Regions from separate parts of the Exiguobacterium sp. Leaf187 genome, predicted to be linked through region 1. Evidence: riboswitches for the same ligand, from Rfam matches in the RefSeq annotation. Region 1 holds a riboswitch; the other holds the start of a gene.

What was found. A riboswitch is a leader RNA that binds a small molecule or an ion and turns the genes downstream of it on or off. The one in region 1 is predicted to bind S-adenosylmethionine.
Region 2: it holds a riboswitch for S-adenosylmethionine, as region 1 does, so the genes downstream of both, ASF99_RS15000 (amino acid permease) here and mtnK (S-methyl-5-thioribose kinase) in region 1, are expected to answer to the same signal.

The regions. Positions count from the first base shown of each region.
Region 1 covers NZ_LMPR01000014.1:82,074-89,770, reverse strand. Annotated here, with positions in the region: gene mtnA (S-methyl-5-thioribose-1-phosphate isomerase) at 1-342, opposite strand, end outside; gene mtnK (S-methyl-5-thioribose kinase) at 339-1,505, opposite strand; SAM riboswitch class I at 1,584-1,687, opposite strand; SAM riboswitch class I at 1,893-1,994, shown strand; gene ASF99_RS16850 (2,3-diketo-5-methylthiopentyl-1-phosphate enolase) at 2,065-3,255, shown strand; gene ASF99_RS16845 (2-hydroxy-3-keto-5-methylthiopentenyl-1-phosphate phosphatase) at 3,252-3,911, shown strand; gene ASF99_RS16840 (methylthioribulose 1-phosphate dehydratase) at 3,908-4,528, shown strand; gene ASF99_RS16835 (1,2-dihydroxy-3-keto-5-methylthiopentene dioxygenase) at 4,545-5,081, shown strand; gene ASF99_RS16830 (arsinothricin resistance N-acetyltransferase ArsN1 family A) at 5,206-5,694, shown strand; gene ASF99_RS16825 (MBL fold metallo-hydrolase) at 5,755-6,510, shown strand; gene ASF99_RS16820 (pentapeptide repeat-containing protein) at 6,579-7,217, opposite strand; gene ASF99_RS16815 (Y-family DNA polymerase) at 7,394-7,697, shown strand, end outside.
Region 2 covers NZ_LMPR01000011.1:188,460-196,156, forward strand. Annotated here, with positions in the region: gene mmuM (homocysteine S-methyltransferase) at 1-466, opposite strand, end outside; gene ASF99_RS15000 (amino acid permease) at 441-1,844, opposite strand; SAM riboswitch class I at 1,922-2,023, opposite strand; gene ASF99_RS15005 (ketopantoate reductase family protein) at 2,060-2,977, opposite strand; gene ASF99_RS15010 (GntR family transcriptional regulator) at 3,160-3,876, shown strand; gene gntK (gluconokinase) at 3,869-5,410, shown strand; gene ASF99_RS15020 (GntP family permease) at 5,435-6,781, shown strand; gene gnd (decarboxylating NADP(+)-dependent phosphogluconate dehydrogenase) at 6,802-7,697, shown strand, end outside.

The DNA of each region.
Region 1 (7,697 bases):
TTCTACCGACGTCCCGTCTTGAATGATTGGATTCAATTGATCGAGGACATTTCGCAAGTTGACGGCCGTCGGTCGTGTCGCGAGTAACGTCGCCGATGTCTCAAGCAAGGCTTGCTTGTAGACCGGAAGCGCCGCTTCAAACCGGTATGCTTCTTGAACGAGCACGAATCCCCCAAATAAACTGATCGCAGGTGCGCCCCGAACGCGCAGTTGTTTAATCGCCTCAACGGCTTGCGCGAGATCAGCAATGACTTCATAGTGCTCTTCCTGCGGTAGACGTGTCTGATCGAGAATCGTCAAGACACGGTCTTCGTAACGGATACTTTGAACGAATGTAGTCATCGGCTAAGTTCCTCCGTTACGTCAAAGTTTCGTAAATCATCGAATGTCCGACATTCTGTACGGCGTTTGATTAACGCTGTTCCTAGACGGAGAGCGTGACGTTTCCGCTCTAAGCGTTCCGTCGTTGAATTGATTGATTCTAAATCAGCGACCAGTGCTAGACCGATCGTCCGCCGAATCAATTCGCAACCGGCGAAGCCAAGGGCATCCTGCAAGATCGTGCTCAGTACATCATCGACGAGTCCTGGTGCCTGGAACGGTTCGACGGCTTCCCGTTCCCATAAGGCACGGAACGTTGAAGCGAACGTCAGCCAGAACGTATCGATATCCTTGATTCGGGCGTCACGTCGTGTAGGGTAATCCGGATATGCCGCGAAGAATAAGTGGGCGATGAACTGTCCGACATCGAATCCAAATGGACCATAAAAGGCGAATTCAGGATCGATGACTTTCGTTTCCGTCGCTGAGGCGAAGATGCTTCCTGTATGTAGATCGCCGTGCAGCAATGCATCTCCTTTCGTGATGAAGAGCGCTTCGAGTTTTGCGACTTCGCGTTTCAACTCATCGTCTGCCCATAGACGTGCCACCTCTTCTTCGAGTCCGGCTTCAATCTCGTTCGTCTCCGCGTCATGAAACGGATCCGTGAAGATTAATTTTTCCGTGATGTCGCACAAGTCTGGATTGTAGTACGTTCGGGCGACACGTTTCTTTTCAACCGGACCAAGCGCAAAGTCCGATGTATGGAATAACGTCCGAGCGAGATAAGAACCGATATGTTCCGCAAGCAACGGATACTGTTCACCTGCGAGTAAACCGCTTCGAACGATCGTCAAATGTGAAAGATCTTCCATGACCGTATACGCCTCTTCGTGACTAGCATGAAAAACACGTGGTACGAACGGTACGGCATGTCGCGCGAATTCACGGAGTGCGGATTGCTCGATCCACGCTCGTTCGAGCGATAACGGCCAGCTCTCCCCGACGACCTTCGCATATGGTAATGCTTGTTTTAAAATCAAGCGATGTTCGCCTTCTCGAATCCGAAAGACGAGGTTGAGGTTCCCGTCGCCAATCTCTTCTGCTTCGACGGCTCCATCGCCGATCAGTCCTAATGTCCGAACACGATCAATCGCGTCCTGTTCTGTGAATGCTTTATATGTCATCTCAGTTTCCCCCTATGTGATACACGAAAAAGCGCCTCTTTTCGTCATCGAAAAGAGGCGCAGAAAAGTCACTGCGTCCTCTTATCTCTCAGACGAAACGTCTGTTGGATGTAGCACCGTGCCTAGTGGTCGGTTGCTGCGGCGTCATCGGGCCAATTCCCTCTGCCAACTCGCGATAAGAGTCGTATGTAGTTGTCGTGTGTGATATTGATTTGAATCTTACGCAATCGACTTCCTCGCTGTCAAATCGAAATCAAGCAGAAACGGACATCATTTTTAAGTCATCTATAGAAAGAGTATTTCCAAAAAAATAAATTTTCTAAAAATAGTTTGACAAGTCACGATTCTCATGTAAAAATTGCAATTAGATTTCACAATTTCATCCAATTCTTATCAAGAGCAGACGGAGGGACAAGCCCTACGATGTCGCAGCAACCGACCTTTTGGCACGGTGCTAATTCTTGCAGCTACTAAGCTGACAGATAAGAGTCCACGTTCGAATCATTCATGGTCTCTTGTCGCTGACGAGAGACCATTTTTTTGTTGAAGGAGGAAAGACATGGCTTATATCACTGCTACTTATCAATTGACTGCCCGTGATCGACTCGAGCAGCGCGCTGAACAACTCGCGCTTGGTCTGACAGTCGGTTCTTGGACGGAACTGAATCATCTCGAACAACAACAACTCGCCTCGTTCAAAGGGGAAGTCGTACATACCGAAGAGCGCGATGGCAAAGGATATATCACGATTCGTTATCCGGAACATAACGTGTCGCGCGACTTTTCTGCGATTCTGACGACCGTCTTCGGGAAACTCTCACTCGACGGTGAAATCAAATTAACGGAATTGCTACTACCCGATACATTTACGTCGGACTTTCCAGGTGCGAAATTCGGGATTGAAGGGGTCCGTTCCTTGATCGGTGTCGAAGATCGCCCATTATTAATGAGCATCTTCAAAGGAGTCATCGGACGCGATTTATCGTTTCTTCGTGATCAACTCGAAGGACAACTCGCTGGTGGGATTGATCTCGTCAAGGACGATGAGATCCTATACGACAATCCATTGACACCAACGATTGACCGGGCACGAATTGGACGTGAGGTCATCGACGCTCACTTCCACCGGACCGGTAAACGCGCGTTATATGCAATCACACTCAGCGGTCCCGTCTTTACGCTCAAGGATAAAGCCAAGCGATTGATTGACGCTGGAGCGACCGCTTTCTTGCTGAATACCTTCACATACGGACTCGACGTCTTACGCGAACTGGCAAGTGATCCGGAAATCAACGTCCCAATCTTCAATCATCCGGCCTATAGCGGTGCGTTGATCGCTAGCCCGAATCACGGAGTCGCAGCTCCTGTCTTACTTGGCACATTACCGCGTGCTGCTGGAGCAGACTTGACGCTATTCCCGTCGCCTTACGGCAATGTCGCTTTGCCAAAGGATGTCGCCCGTGGTATCGCGGTCGAAGCGACCCGTCTCGGTCAGACGAAATCGACCTTCCCGGTTCCTTCAGCCGGTATTCATCCTGGACTCGTCGCTCAACTCGTACGGGACTTCGGGATCGATTCCGTCATCAACGCCGGTGGCGGCGTACATGGTCATCCGCAAGGTGCTGCGGCTGGTGTCACCGCTTTCCGTCAGGCACTCGATGCGGCACTCGCAAATGAATCCCTATCGACGGCAGCATCGCGTCATGAAGAATTACGGATCGCCCTCGACGCTTGGGGGATCAAGTCATGACCGTACGGATTCTTTGTGACTTCGACGGTACCGTGACGACACAGGATAATATCATCGCACTCATGCAGGCATTTGCGCCAGCGAGCGACTTCGAACCGTTGAAACACGGTGTACTCGACCGGACGTTATCGATTCAAAGTGGTGTCGGGCAAATGTTCGCACTTCTGCCATCTGATGGGAAAGCGTCCTATCTTGACTTTTTACTGGAGCGCGCCGTCATTCGCGACGGATTTTCGGAGTTGCTTCAGTACAGTCGTCGTCAAGACATCGATTTCTCGATCGTCAGCGGCGGAATGGACTTTTTCGTCGAACCGATCTTAGCGCCATTCCTTGAGCAGGAGCGCATCTATTGCAATGTCGCAAATTTTGACGGTCCATTCGTTCATATCGATTGGCCACACGCCTGCGATACCCATTGCACGAACGGGTGCGGCTGTTGTAAAACGTCCGTTGCTCGGACACTACGTAAAGACGGTGACGTCATCATCGTCATCGGCGACTCGGTGACGGACTTCGAACTCGCAAAACAAGCGGATCGTGTCTATGCCCGTGATTATCTGATCACGTTGTGTGAAGAGAACGATATCGCCTATACACCGTTTGAGACGTTCCATGATATCGTTCATGATTTAACACGAGCGGAGGTGACAACATGACATTCATGCGACGCTATGAAGAGCTACGCGCCATCAAACAAGAGCTTGCGGCTCGCGATTGGTTCCCTGGTACGAGTGGCAATCTCGCCATTCGGACATCCGGTGTCCCGGTTGAATTCCTTGTGACGGCAAGCGGAAAAGATAAACGGCAGACGACTCCTGACGACTTCGTTCATGTCGATGCGACCGGTCAATTGATCGGTGAGCAATCCGGGCGTCCTTCTGCTGAGACATTGCTCCATGTCGAAGTGTTCAATCGAACGGACGCCGGTTGTTCCCTGCATGTCCATACGATTGCGAACAATGTGATTTCGGAACTCTATGGCGATCAAGGCAGCATCACCTTTTCCGGTCAAGAAATCATCAAGGCACTCGGACACTGGGAAGAGGATGCGACGGTCACGGTACCGATCATTCCGAATCATGCGGACATTCCGACGCTTGCCGCTGCTTTTGCACCTCATGTCACAGCAGACAGTGGTGCCGTCCTGATCCGCAATCACGGAATCACGGTCTGGGCACCGACCGCCTTTGAAGCAAAGAAACACCTCGAAGCCTTCGAGTTTTTATTCAATTACACGTTGACGTTGCAATCATGCCGTCAATCCATTCATTAAAAGGAGGAATCATCTCATGGCAACAGTCTTATTCCAAGAAACAAACACACGGTATACGGATCAAACGGAAGTCGCTGACTTCCTTGCGTCACGCGGCGTTCTTTACGAACAATGGGACGTTTCGAAACTTCCAGCGCCTCTCGTTGAGAACTTCACACTGACGGATGCAGACAAACAAACGATTCTCGATACGTTCGCTCCAGAAATCAAAGACGTATCAGAACGTCGTGGGTATCAGACAGCTGATATCATCTCACTTTCGGATACGACACCGAACCTGGATGAGTTGCTCGTCAACTTCCAGAAAGAACATCACCATACGGATGATGAAGTTCGTTTCATCGTCAGCGGTCATGGCGTCTTCGCGATCAAAGACGAAGAGGTCGGCTACTATAACATCGAACTCAATCCTGGTGATTTGATTTCCGTTCCTGTTAACACACGCCACTACTTTACGCTTCAAGACGATCGTAAAGTCGTTGCTGTTCGGATCTTCGTCACGACAGACGGCTGGGTTCCGATTTACGAAAACGAGACGTCAACGGTCTCTTAAGAACGATATAAGCGCTGATTTCCTTTATGTGAAGGAAATCAGCGCTTTTCTTATCGCACAAACATATCACTACATTGATACGTAACCGATATAATGAAGGAAAAGCGATGAGGAAGTGAGCGTCATGCATATTCGTCCCGTAACGGAACACGACTTACCAGCGATTCTCGCCATCTATAACGAAGGCATCGAAGATCGAATCGCAACGCTTGAGACCGACCAAAAGGACTTATCCTTCATGACCCAGTGGTATGTAGAACGCACCGATCGATATGCCGGATATGTCGCTGAAGATGACACAGGTGTCCTCGGCTTCATTTCCCTCGATCCGTATAATCCGCGTCCTGTCTACGCATCCGTCGGTGAGATTTCGGTTTATATCACCCGGACTCATCGTGGACAAGGGATTGGCACACGTTTGCTTGAAACGGCTGAGCAACACGCCCGTGATCATCAGATGCATAAACTCATTCTCTTCACCTTCCCATTCAATAAAATCGGACAAAAACTCTATATCCGCTCCGGGTTCCGGATCGTCGGAACGTTTAAGGAGCAAGGACAGTTGAACGGCGAATATGTCGACGTCATGGCGATGGAGAAACGCTTGCGATAGGATTCATTGAATGCCAGACGGGGAATAGTCAATCCGAGTCATTGAGAGAGGATGAACCTAATGGATATTCAACAAATTCGCAATGCAACACTCGTTGTCACGTATGCCAATCAAGTCTTACTAATTGATCCGTTCCTCGGCGAAAAAGGCAGCTTGCCTCCCTTCGGTCAAACACCGAATGCCGTCGCCAATCCACTCGTCGACTTACCGGTCGATGTCAAGACACTGCTCGATCCTGACGCGATCTTCGTCACGCATCTGCATGCCGATCATTTCGACGATGCTGCAAAACAACTTCTACCCAAGCATTTGCCACTCTATGCGCAGCAAGAAGAAGACGCGCAGCAAATCCGAGAAGCCGGCTTCACGAACGTCTCTTCCTTCGATTCCGGTGTAACGATCGGTGATATCCAGGTCCATCGAACAGGTGGACAGCATGGTGTCGGTGAAATCGGCGAACGGATGGGACGTGTGTCTGGGCTCGTCCTCACCCATCCGGACGAACCGACACTTTATATCGCAGGTGATACGATCTGGTGTGACGAGGTCGCGCATGCAATCGAACAACATACGCCCGATATCATCGTCGTCAACAGTGGCGCCGCCCAGTTCTTGACCGGAGAGCCGATCACGATGTCACAGCGTGATCTCCTTGCCGTACACGAAGCGGCGGCGGAAGCGACGATCATCGTCTCGCACCTCGAGTCCGTCAACCACTGTCTCTTGCGACGTGATATGATTGCTGACTTTTTAGCCGCCTTCCACCTTTCTGCCCATTTCCTGATTCCAGAGGATGGCGAAACGATGTCATTTTAAGAACAGTAACCTTCATTAAAAAGAAGTCCTGCTTTTCGAGTAACAATCGAAAGCAGGACTTCTTTTTGTTATGGGATGACAAGACCTAACAAGCGAGCAAAGGCGACTGCTTGCTCTTCCGTAATGACAGCGCCTGGTAAAAATCGCGGATCGATCGTAATACCAGAGAGTTCCGTCTGCCGGAGGTCGAGACCTTTTAACGGTGTTTCAATCCATTGGCTATCTGTAAGCCGGACCGCTTCGAGTTTCCAATGGGTCGGCTTCACTTCGAAGAACTGTGCTTCTTTCATCGTCGTTTCGCTCCAGTGTTGATGACGGACCGTACTGCGAATGAACTGTGCGTAATCCGCAAGCCCTTCCTGAATCGTTAAATGGTCAAGCGTACAATCTTCAAACTGGATGCCCGTCATCCGGCATCCGACGAAGGACACACGGTGAAAACGAGTTTCTTGGAAGTGACATCCCGTTAAGTCGCATTGCTCAAAACGAATATCTTCGAACGAACCACGGTCAAAGGTCAGATTCGCGAACGAGACATTTTGAAAACACACTTGATAGGCATCGATGCGTTCTGTCAGTTCACTCGGCATCGACTCTTTCTCATAACGCGCTCCTTTTAGATACGGGTCATCGATTTCGACTTGATCGAACGTCTCTGGCTGAAGCGTCTTCGGTAATTCTGGTAATCGGATAACGGTCTCTTTCAATGAAGGTTCCCCCTTTTTTCTCTCCCTTAGTGTACCAAACTCCTTTTATATGAGGAGAAATCGTTCGAATTCCCCTTTTTTCAACAGTTTTTATTTTGAGACACTTTGAGACCATGCTATAGTCAAGGAAAATCAAAATAAGAACATACGTTCTTTTATGTAAAGGAGTGATTCAGATGTTTCCTTCCGTCGTTTTACCACAAGATAAACGTATTTTTTGCGTCGACAGTGTGTCCTTCTACGCCAGCTGTGAATGCCAGTATCGCAATCTTCCTCCCTTGACGACACGCCTGGCGGTCGTCTCCGATTTAAAACGAAGCGGATCCGTCATTCTCGCTGCCACCCCTGCCTTAAAAGCACTAGGAATCAAGACAGCCGGTCGACTGTACGAAATCGAGCAATTGCCATACGCTGTTCGTCGTACGATTCAACTCGTCGAACCACGTATGCTCGCTTATATGAAGACGTCGATTCGTGTCC
Region 2 (7,697 bases), on a different contig from region 1:
CTTCAATCAATGCTTCGATCCGTGGTCTGTGGAAGGCTTCTAGCACATCTGCTGACACCCCATAATGACCGCGATACTCAGAACCATCTGCTAAGTAGGCACCATAAGGACCCACTGATCCTGCGATTAATGCGTCACGCTTTCCGCTACGCGTGCGTGCGTTTTGCGCCAAGGTGACCGTTTGTCGAATCAGCGCCTGTGCTTCCTCTGTCGTGATATGACGTTGCTTGAACCCTTCGATACTTGCTTGATAGCTTGAAGTGATGGCAACATCAGCACCTACTTCAAAGTAGTCACGATGGACGTGTTCGATTTGTTCCGGTGCTTCGATTAAGAGACGTGCTGACCAAAGCGGATCGTTCAGGTCGAATCCCTTCTGTTCAAGTTCGGTTGCAAGGGCACCATCTAAAATGAGAAAGGGAACTTCCTGTAATCGTTGATCAACTGGATTTTTGATTCGGGACATCTTCAACACTCCGTTTCTGAGAAGAATTCGTGAACGCATGTACGACATAACAGATCACGATGAATGGAATACCACAGTACAAGGCGATTCGTTGTGTCGGATCAAATCCGATACCAATCAGGGAAATCAAACAGACGACGAAAGCGGCGATTGGCACGAATGGAAAGAGTGGTGTGCGATAGACCAATTCGTCGACCGTATGCCCTTCGCGGAGAAATTGTTTCCGGAAGCGATACTGAGCAATGCTGATACTCATCCAAACGACGACGACAGCGAGACCGGAAATCGAGACGAGCGCGATATAGACACTCCCTGCTGCATAGATGCTAGACAGCAAGGCAAGTCCTCCGCCAAGCATGCTGAACAATACAGCTCGAAGTGGAACCCCACTTGGTGTCACTTGGGCGAAGAAGCGTGGAATCATACGTTCGTTCGCAAGCGACCAGAGCATCCGAGAGGCGGCGTAAAGTCCAGAGTTCGCTGCCGACAAAATCGCTGTCAAAATGACGAAGTTCATCACGTCTGCTGCGTAGGGAATTCCGATCCGTTCGAACACGGCGACGAACGGACTTTCGAGTACACCTTTCCCATCCGTTGGCAATAAGACGGCTAACACGATGATCGTACCGACGAAGAAGAGGACGAGTCGCAAGATCGTCGTCCGGATCGCAAGCGGAATCGTCCGTTTCGGATCGACTGCTTCACCCGCTGCGACACCGATCAGTTCCGTTCCCGAGTAAGCAAAATTCACGGCAAGCATCGTCATGAAGATGACGAAAGCACCATTTGGGAATAATCCACCTTCCGTTAAGGAAGAAAAGAATGGGGCTGGGCTACCATCTTGCAGTGGAATGAAGCCGACGATCGCTCCCGCACCAAGTAAAATGAACGCAATGATCGTCACGACCTTAATGGCGGAGAACCAAAACTCGACTTCAGCGAACACGCGAACCTTCAAGACGTTGATACCAAGGATCATCGCAGCGAATAAGGCACTGAACACCCAAACCGGAATCGATGGGAACCAACGTTGCATCAAAATGCCTGCTGCCGTGAATTCTGAACCAAGGGCGACCGTCCACGTCAGCCAGTAGAGCCAGGCTACTGTATAACCGGTGCCAGGTCCAATGTACTTCGTTGCGTACTTATGGAATGATCCGGTTTCCGGCATGTGCACGGCGAGTTCACCGAGACTTAACATGACTAAGTAAACGACAACGGCTCCGATCAAATACGATAAAATCGTTCCGACACGTCCTGCTTGTTCCAACGTATAACCTGTACTTAAAAATAATCCTGTTCCAATGACACCACCTAACGACAGCATGATCAGATGACGTGATTCCATCTTGCGTCGAAATGCTCCGCTCGTTTTCATGAATCCATTTCCTCCTCGTTCCACCTATTTCAAACAAAAAACGCATCCTCACGGATGCGTCGGTCGACAATTCGGAAATCTTATCGATCGGGTGCAGCACCCGCAGGAATTAGCACAGTATCTTTCGACCTGTTGCTGAGGTTTCATAGGGCCAGTCCCTCCACCTCTCTGGATAAGTATGTAATTGTTCCTAACCATATCAGAATGCAGATAATTCAGTCAACAGGCATTTCCCGATTTTTTTGATAGATCCATAAATTAGATTCAATCAGTTGAAGATGACGTGAAGAGCGTGTTTCGAGCAACGTACTAAAGAAATGTTTCACTTCGACGGGCTGACCCTTTTCCATGTCCCGTAACATTGACGATTTCATCGTGTCTTCCATTGCATGCATCTGCTTCAGCAAGACCGCTTCTACATCGTCATTAAAGACTGCGCCTTGTTCTTCCATCGCTTGCTTCGCTTCCTTCATGACGTCTTGAATCATCTGATGACCAATTGGGTCCTTGCGAATTGGACCGATGGCAGAGCGAAATAGTGTCGTCACGCCCGCAAATGTCGAAATGAAGAGGTACTTTTGCCACATGTCATCCATGATATGCATCGAGTACGCCATCGGTGCCTTCGCTTTCGCAAAACGTGTTGCAATCTCCTCTAAACGCGCTGTTGGTTTACCGGTTCGTGAACCAAACAATAGCCGATGCGACGGGCTTGTCTGTACAATACGCCCTTCTGCATCAAGCGTCGATTCAATGAAGCAAAGCCCGCCCAGTACTCGATCTCCTCCGAAGACTTCTGTTAACCGTCGTATATGCTGCATGCCGTTCAACAAAGGAATGATGTACGTCTCGCTCGAAACAAATGGCGCAAGATCCTGTAGGACATCATCCAAGTGATAGGCTTTCGTCGAAAGTAAGACGACATCAAATGTGTGATTCAGTCGCATGTCTCGTGTCACTAACTGAGGCGTGATCATAACATCACCATGAGGACTAGTGATCTGTAACCCTGTCTTTTGTAATTGTTCATAGCGCTTCGGACGAACAAGGAATGTCACCTGTTCCCCTTTCTCAGCAAGACGTCCCCCGAAATAACCTCCAACTGCTCCGGCACCTACGACTAAAACATGCATATGCATTACCTCCTTTTTAACTAATCGATTCGTTACTTACTCCTTCACCCTAACATATCGGAAACCATTTTCCTGATTCCTGCTTGAATCACTAAAATGTAAGTTAAGCGTTTGCATTTTAGAAAAAAACGTTTATACTAACTTGTATACAAGTATACTCACTTTAGAAATCAGGTGATTCCATGTCAGAACTGTTATACCCCTTGAAGTGGTTAGCAAAAGCTTCCGCTGGAGATCGTGTCGCACACGAGCTACGGATGCGCATCATTTCAGGAAAGATTGAAAGCGGTACCATTTTATCCGAAAACAAATTAGCCTCTGATTTTTCAGTCAGTCGCTCGCCCGTCCGTGATGCGTTAAAGGTCCTTGCATCCGAACAATTGATTCGTCTCGAACGAATGGGAGCGGTCGTCGTCGGTTTGTCTGAGCGCGACATTCAGGAAATCTATGATGTCCGGCTACTCATTGAAACGTTCGTCTTCGAACGACTCGTCAAAATCGAACGGGCAGAACTCGTCCGTGAACTCAGTAAAATTCTCGAAATGATGAAAGTTGCCATCAAATACAAGGATGCCGATGAATTCTCCTTCCAGGACGTACTGTTTCACGAAACGATCATCCGCTCGATTGATCATGGATATGTCAGCATGATTTGGCAAAATCTCAAACCGGTCATGGAAAGTTTCATCCTCCTATCGATGCGGGTACGATTCGAGGAAGACATCGAAGACTTCGAACGCATCCTCGCGAACCACGCCTTGTACATCGAAGCGATCGAGACAGGGGACCGTGAACGGATGGTTGCTTCCTTACATCAGAACTTTGATGACGTCCAGGAAGTCGAAGATCTCTGGAAAACGCAACAAATGATGTCGAAAGGAGTCGATTCACATGACTGAATACATGTTAGGCGTCGATATCGGAACGACGAGTACGAAAGCGGTCTTATTTACGACAAAAGGAGAGGTCATCGGACAAACGAACGTCGGTTACCCGCTCCATACACCAAATCGCTCGACGGCGGAGCAGGATCCGGAAGAAATTTTTGATGCTGTACTCGAATCGATCCGCTTGATCACGAAACGTCATCCGATCATGCCACCAAAGTTCGTCGCGTTCAGTAGTGCTATGCACAGCTTGATCGCAATGGACGCACAGCATCAACCATTGACTGCCTGCATCACGTGGGCAGACAGTCGGAGTGAAGCATGGTCGAACAAGATCAAGGAACAATATGGTCTATCGATCTATCACCGGACCGGAACACCGATCCATCCGATGTCACCGCTCAGCAAAATCAGTTGGCTCGTCGAAGATCGTCCGGAGCTCCACGCTCAAACGAAAAAATATGTCGGGATCAAGGAATTCGTGTTCCAAAGACTGTTCGGCAGATATGTCATCGACCACTCTCTCGCTTCAGCGACCGGTCTCTTCAACATTCATGAATTAGGCTGGGATACGGGCGCGTTACACGTCGCAGGGATCGATGCAAGCTACTTATCGGAACCCGTACCGACGACGACGACATGTACCGGACTGAACGCTGATTACGCACGACAAATGGGACTCTCCGCCGATACGCCGTTCCTAGTCGGTGCCAGTGACGGTGTCCTTTCTAACTTAGGTGTCAACGCGATTCGCAAAGGGGAAATTGCGATCACGATCGGAACGAGCGGTGCCATCCGAACAATCATTGATCGTCCGCAGACCGATGAAAAGGGACGGACGTTCTGTTACGCGCTGACCGAGGACCACTGGGTCATCGGCGGACCCGTCAATAATGGTGGAATGGTCTTACGGTGGATCCGAGACGAACTCGCTTCAGCCGAAGTCGAGACAGCAAAACGCCTTGGCATCGATCCGTACGCTGTTTTGACGAAGATTGCCGAACGCGTCCGTCCTGGATCCGACGGGCTATTGTTCCATCCTTACTTGTCCGGTGAACGAGCGCCGCTCTGGAATCCGGATGTCAGCGGTTCGTTCTTCGGTTTGACGCTCTCACACAAAAAAGAGCATATGATCCGGGCGGCACTAGAAGGCGTCATCTACAATCTCTATACCGTCTTCCTTGCTCTGATTGAGTGCATGGACGGTCCCGTGACACGGATTCAGGCAACGGGTGGGTTTGCTCGGTCCGAAGTCTGGCGCCAAATGATGGCGGACATCTTTGAATCAGAAGTCGTCATTCCGGAAAGCTTTGAAAGTTCATGTCTTGGTGCTTGTATTCTCGGACTGTATGCGACAGGGGAAGTCGATTCGTTCGAAGTCGTCTCTGAGATGATCGGGGAAACGCATCGCCATGTACCAAATGAAGAAGCGATGCATGAATATCGTCAGCTCTTACCAATTTTCATTAGTCTAGCGCGGACATTGTCTGAGGATCACAAACGAATCGCTACGTATCAACGGAGCTTGATTCAAGAAGAAAACTAACTTAATCTTTTGGGGGAAGTCATCATGCCTTTAGTCATCGTAGGAATTGGGATCGTCGCGTTGCTCGTTCTCATCATGGGGTTGAAATTAAATACGTTCGTCTCACTCATCATCGTTTCCTTTGGCGTTGCACTACTACTCGGCATGCCGCTCGATCAAATCGTCAAGACGATCGAAGCCGGTATCGGAGGAACGCTTGGTCACTTGGCACTGATCTTTGGTCTCGGTGCCATGCTTGGAAAGCTGATTGCTGACGCCGGGGGGGCGCAGCGAATCGCCATGACGCTTGTCGCCCGATTCGGGGAAAAGAACATCCAGTGGGCGGTTGTCGTCGCTTCGTTCATCATCGGGATCGCCCTCTTCTTCGAAGTCGGACTCGTTTTGTTGATTCCAATCGTCTTTGCGATTTCACGTCAACTTCGTGTCTCGATTCTATATCTCGGGATCCCGATGGTCGCTGCCCTATCCGTCACGCACGGCTTCTTACCACCTCACCCGGGTCCGACCGTCATCGCTGGGGAGTATAAAGCCAATATCGGGGAAGTCTTATTGTATGGTTTCATCGTTGCTGTTCCGACAGTCATCATCGCTGGTCCTATCTTTACAAAAATCGCGAAACGACTCGTTCCTGAATCGTTTACACGGACAGGAAACATCGCGTCACTCGGGGAACAAAAAGAATTTGATTTAGACGAGACACCAGGCTTCGGCATCAGTGTCTTCACGGCGATGCTACCGGTTCTTTTGATGTCGGTCGCAACGATCTTCACGCTTTTACAAGAAACACTCGGATGGGGTGAAAACAGCGTCATCTCGGCAATCGAGTTTATCGGGAACGCCTCGACGGCGATGTTGATTTCATTACTCGTCGCGGTCTACACGATGGGGATCGCGCGTAAGATTCCGATGCAAACGGTCATGGAATCTTGTACGACGGCAATCGCCCAAATCGGGATGATGCTATTGATCATCGGCGGTGGCGGTGCCTTCAAACAAGTCTTGATTGACGGTGGTGTCGGGAAATACGTTGCCCAATTATTTGAGGGATCAGCGTTATCCCCGATTCTACTCGCTTGGTTGATTGCTGCGATTCTCCGGATCTCACTTGGTTCCGCAACAGTCGCTGCCCTATCAACGGCAGGTCTCGTCATTCCGTTACTGGAGCAATCCGACGTCAACTTAGCGCTCGTCGTTCTCGCGACTGGTGCAGGTAGTCTGATCGCTTCACACGTCAATGATGCAGGCTTCTGGATGTTTAAAGAGTATTTCGGATTATCATTAAAAGAAACGTTTGCGACATGGACTGTGCTTGAGACGATCATTTCCGTTTGTGGACTTGGGTTCGTTCTTCTCCTCAGCCTCGTCGTCTAAGAAAAGGAGTCGTTCTACTTATGCAACATTCTATCGGAGTCATCGGGCTTGGCGTCATGGGACGCAACCTGGCACTGAATATGGCGAGTCATCAAGAAGAAGTCGCTATCTATAACTACACACGTGATTTAACGGACGATCTCGTCGCACATGATGAGGGACTACCTCTTCATCCGTACTATGACATTGAAGCATTCGTTCAATCACTCGCTCGTCCACGGAAAATCTTCATGATGGTCACGGCTGGTAGCGCGATTGATTCAGTCATCGAATCGTTGCTTCCGCATCTCGAAACAGGCGATATCATCATGGATGGTGGGAACTCTCACTTCCTCGATACAGAGCGTCGTTTCGACGAGTTACAACGCCATGGGATCGAATACATCGGCGTCGGTGTATCGGGTGGTGAAGTCGGTGCGCGGACCGGTCCTGCGATCATGCCTGGTGGATCGAAAGAAGCTTACGAACATGTCGCACCGATCTTGACGAAGATCGCCGCTCACGTCGAAGGAGATCCATGTTGTGTTTATATTGGTCCGAAAGGCGCTGGTCACTTCGTCAAGATGGTCCATAACGGAATCGAGTATGCGGACATGCAACTGATTGCTGAAGCGTATAGCTTCCTCCGTTTCCGTCTTGGACTCGACGTCACGGAAGTCGCGGATATCTTCGCTGAATGGAACGAAGGTGAACTGAAAAGTTACTTGATTGAGATCACAGCGGATATCCTCCGAAAAACGGATGACGAGACAGGGCAACCGTTGATTGATGTCATTCTCGATCAAGCCGGTCAAAAAGGAACTGGAAAATGGACGAGCCTGCAAGCCATTGATAATGGGATCGCCTCTTCGATCATTACAGAAGCCCTGTTCGCGCGTTACCTTTCAGCTATTAAAGAAGAACGCGTCGCAGCGTC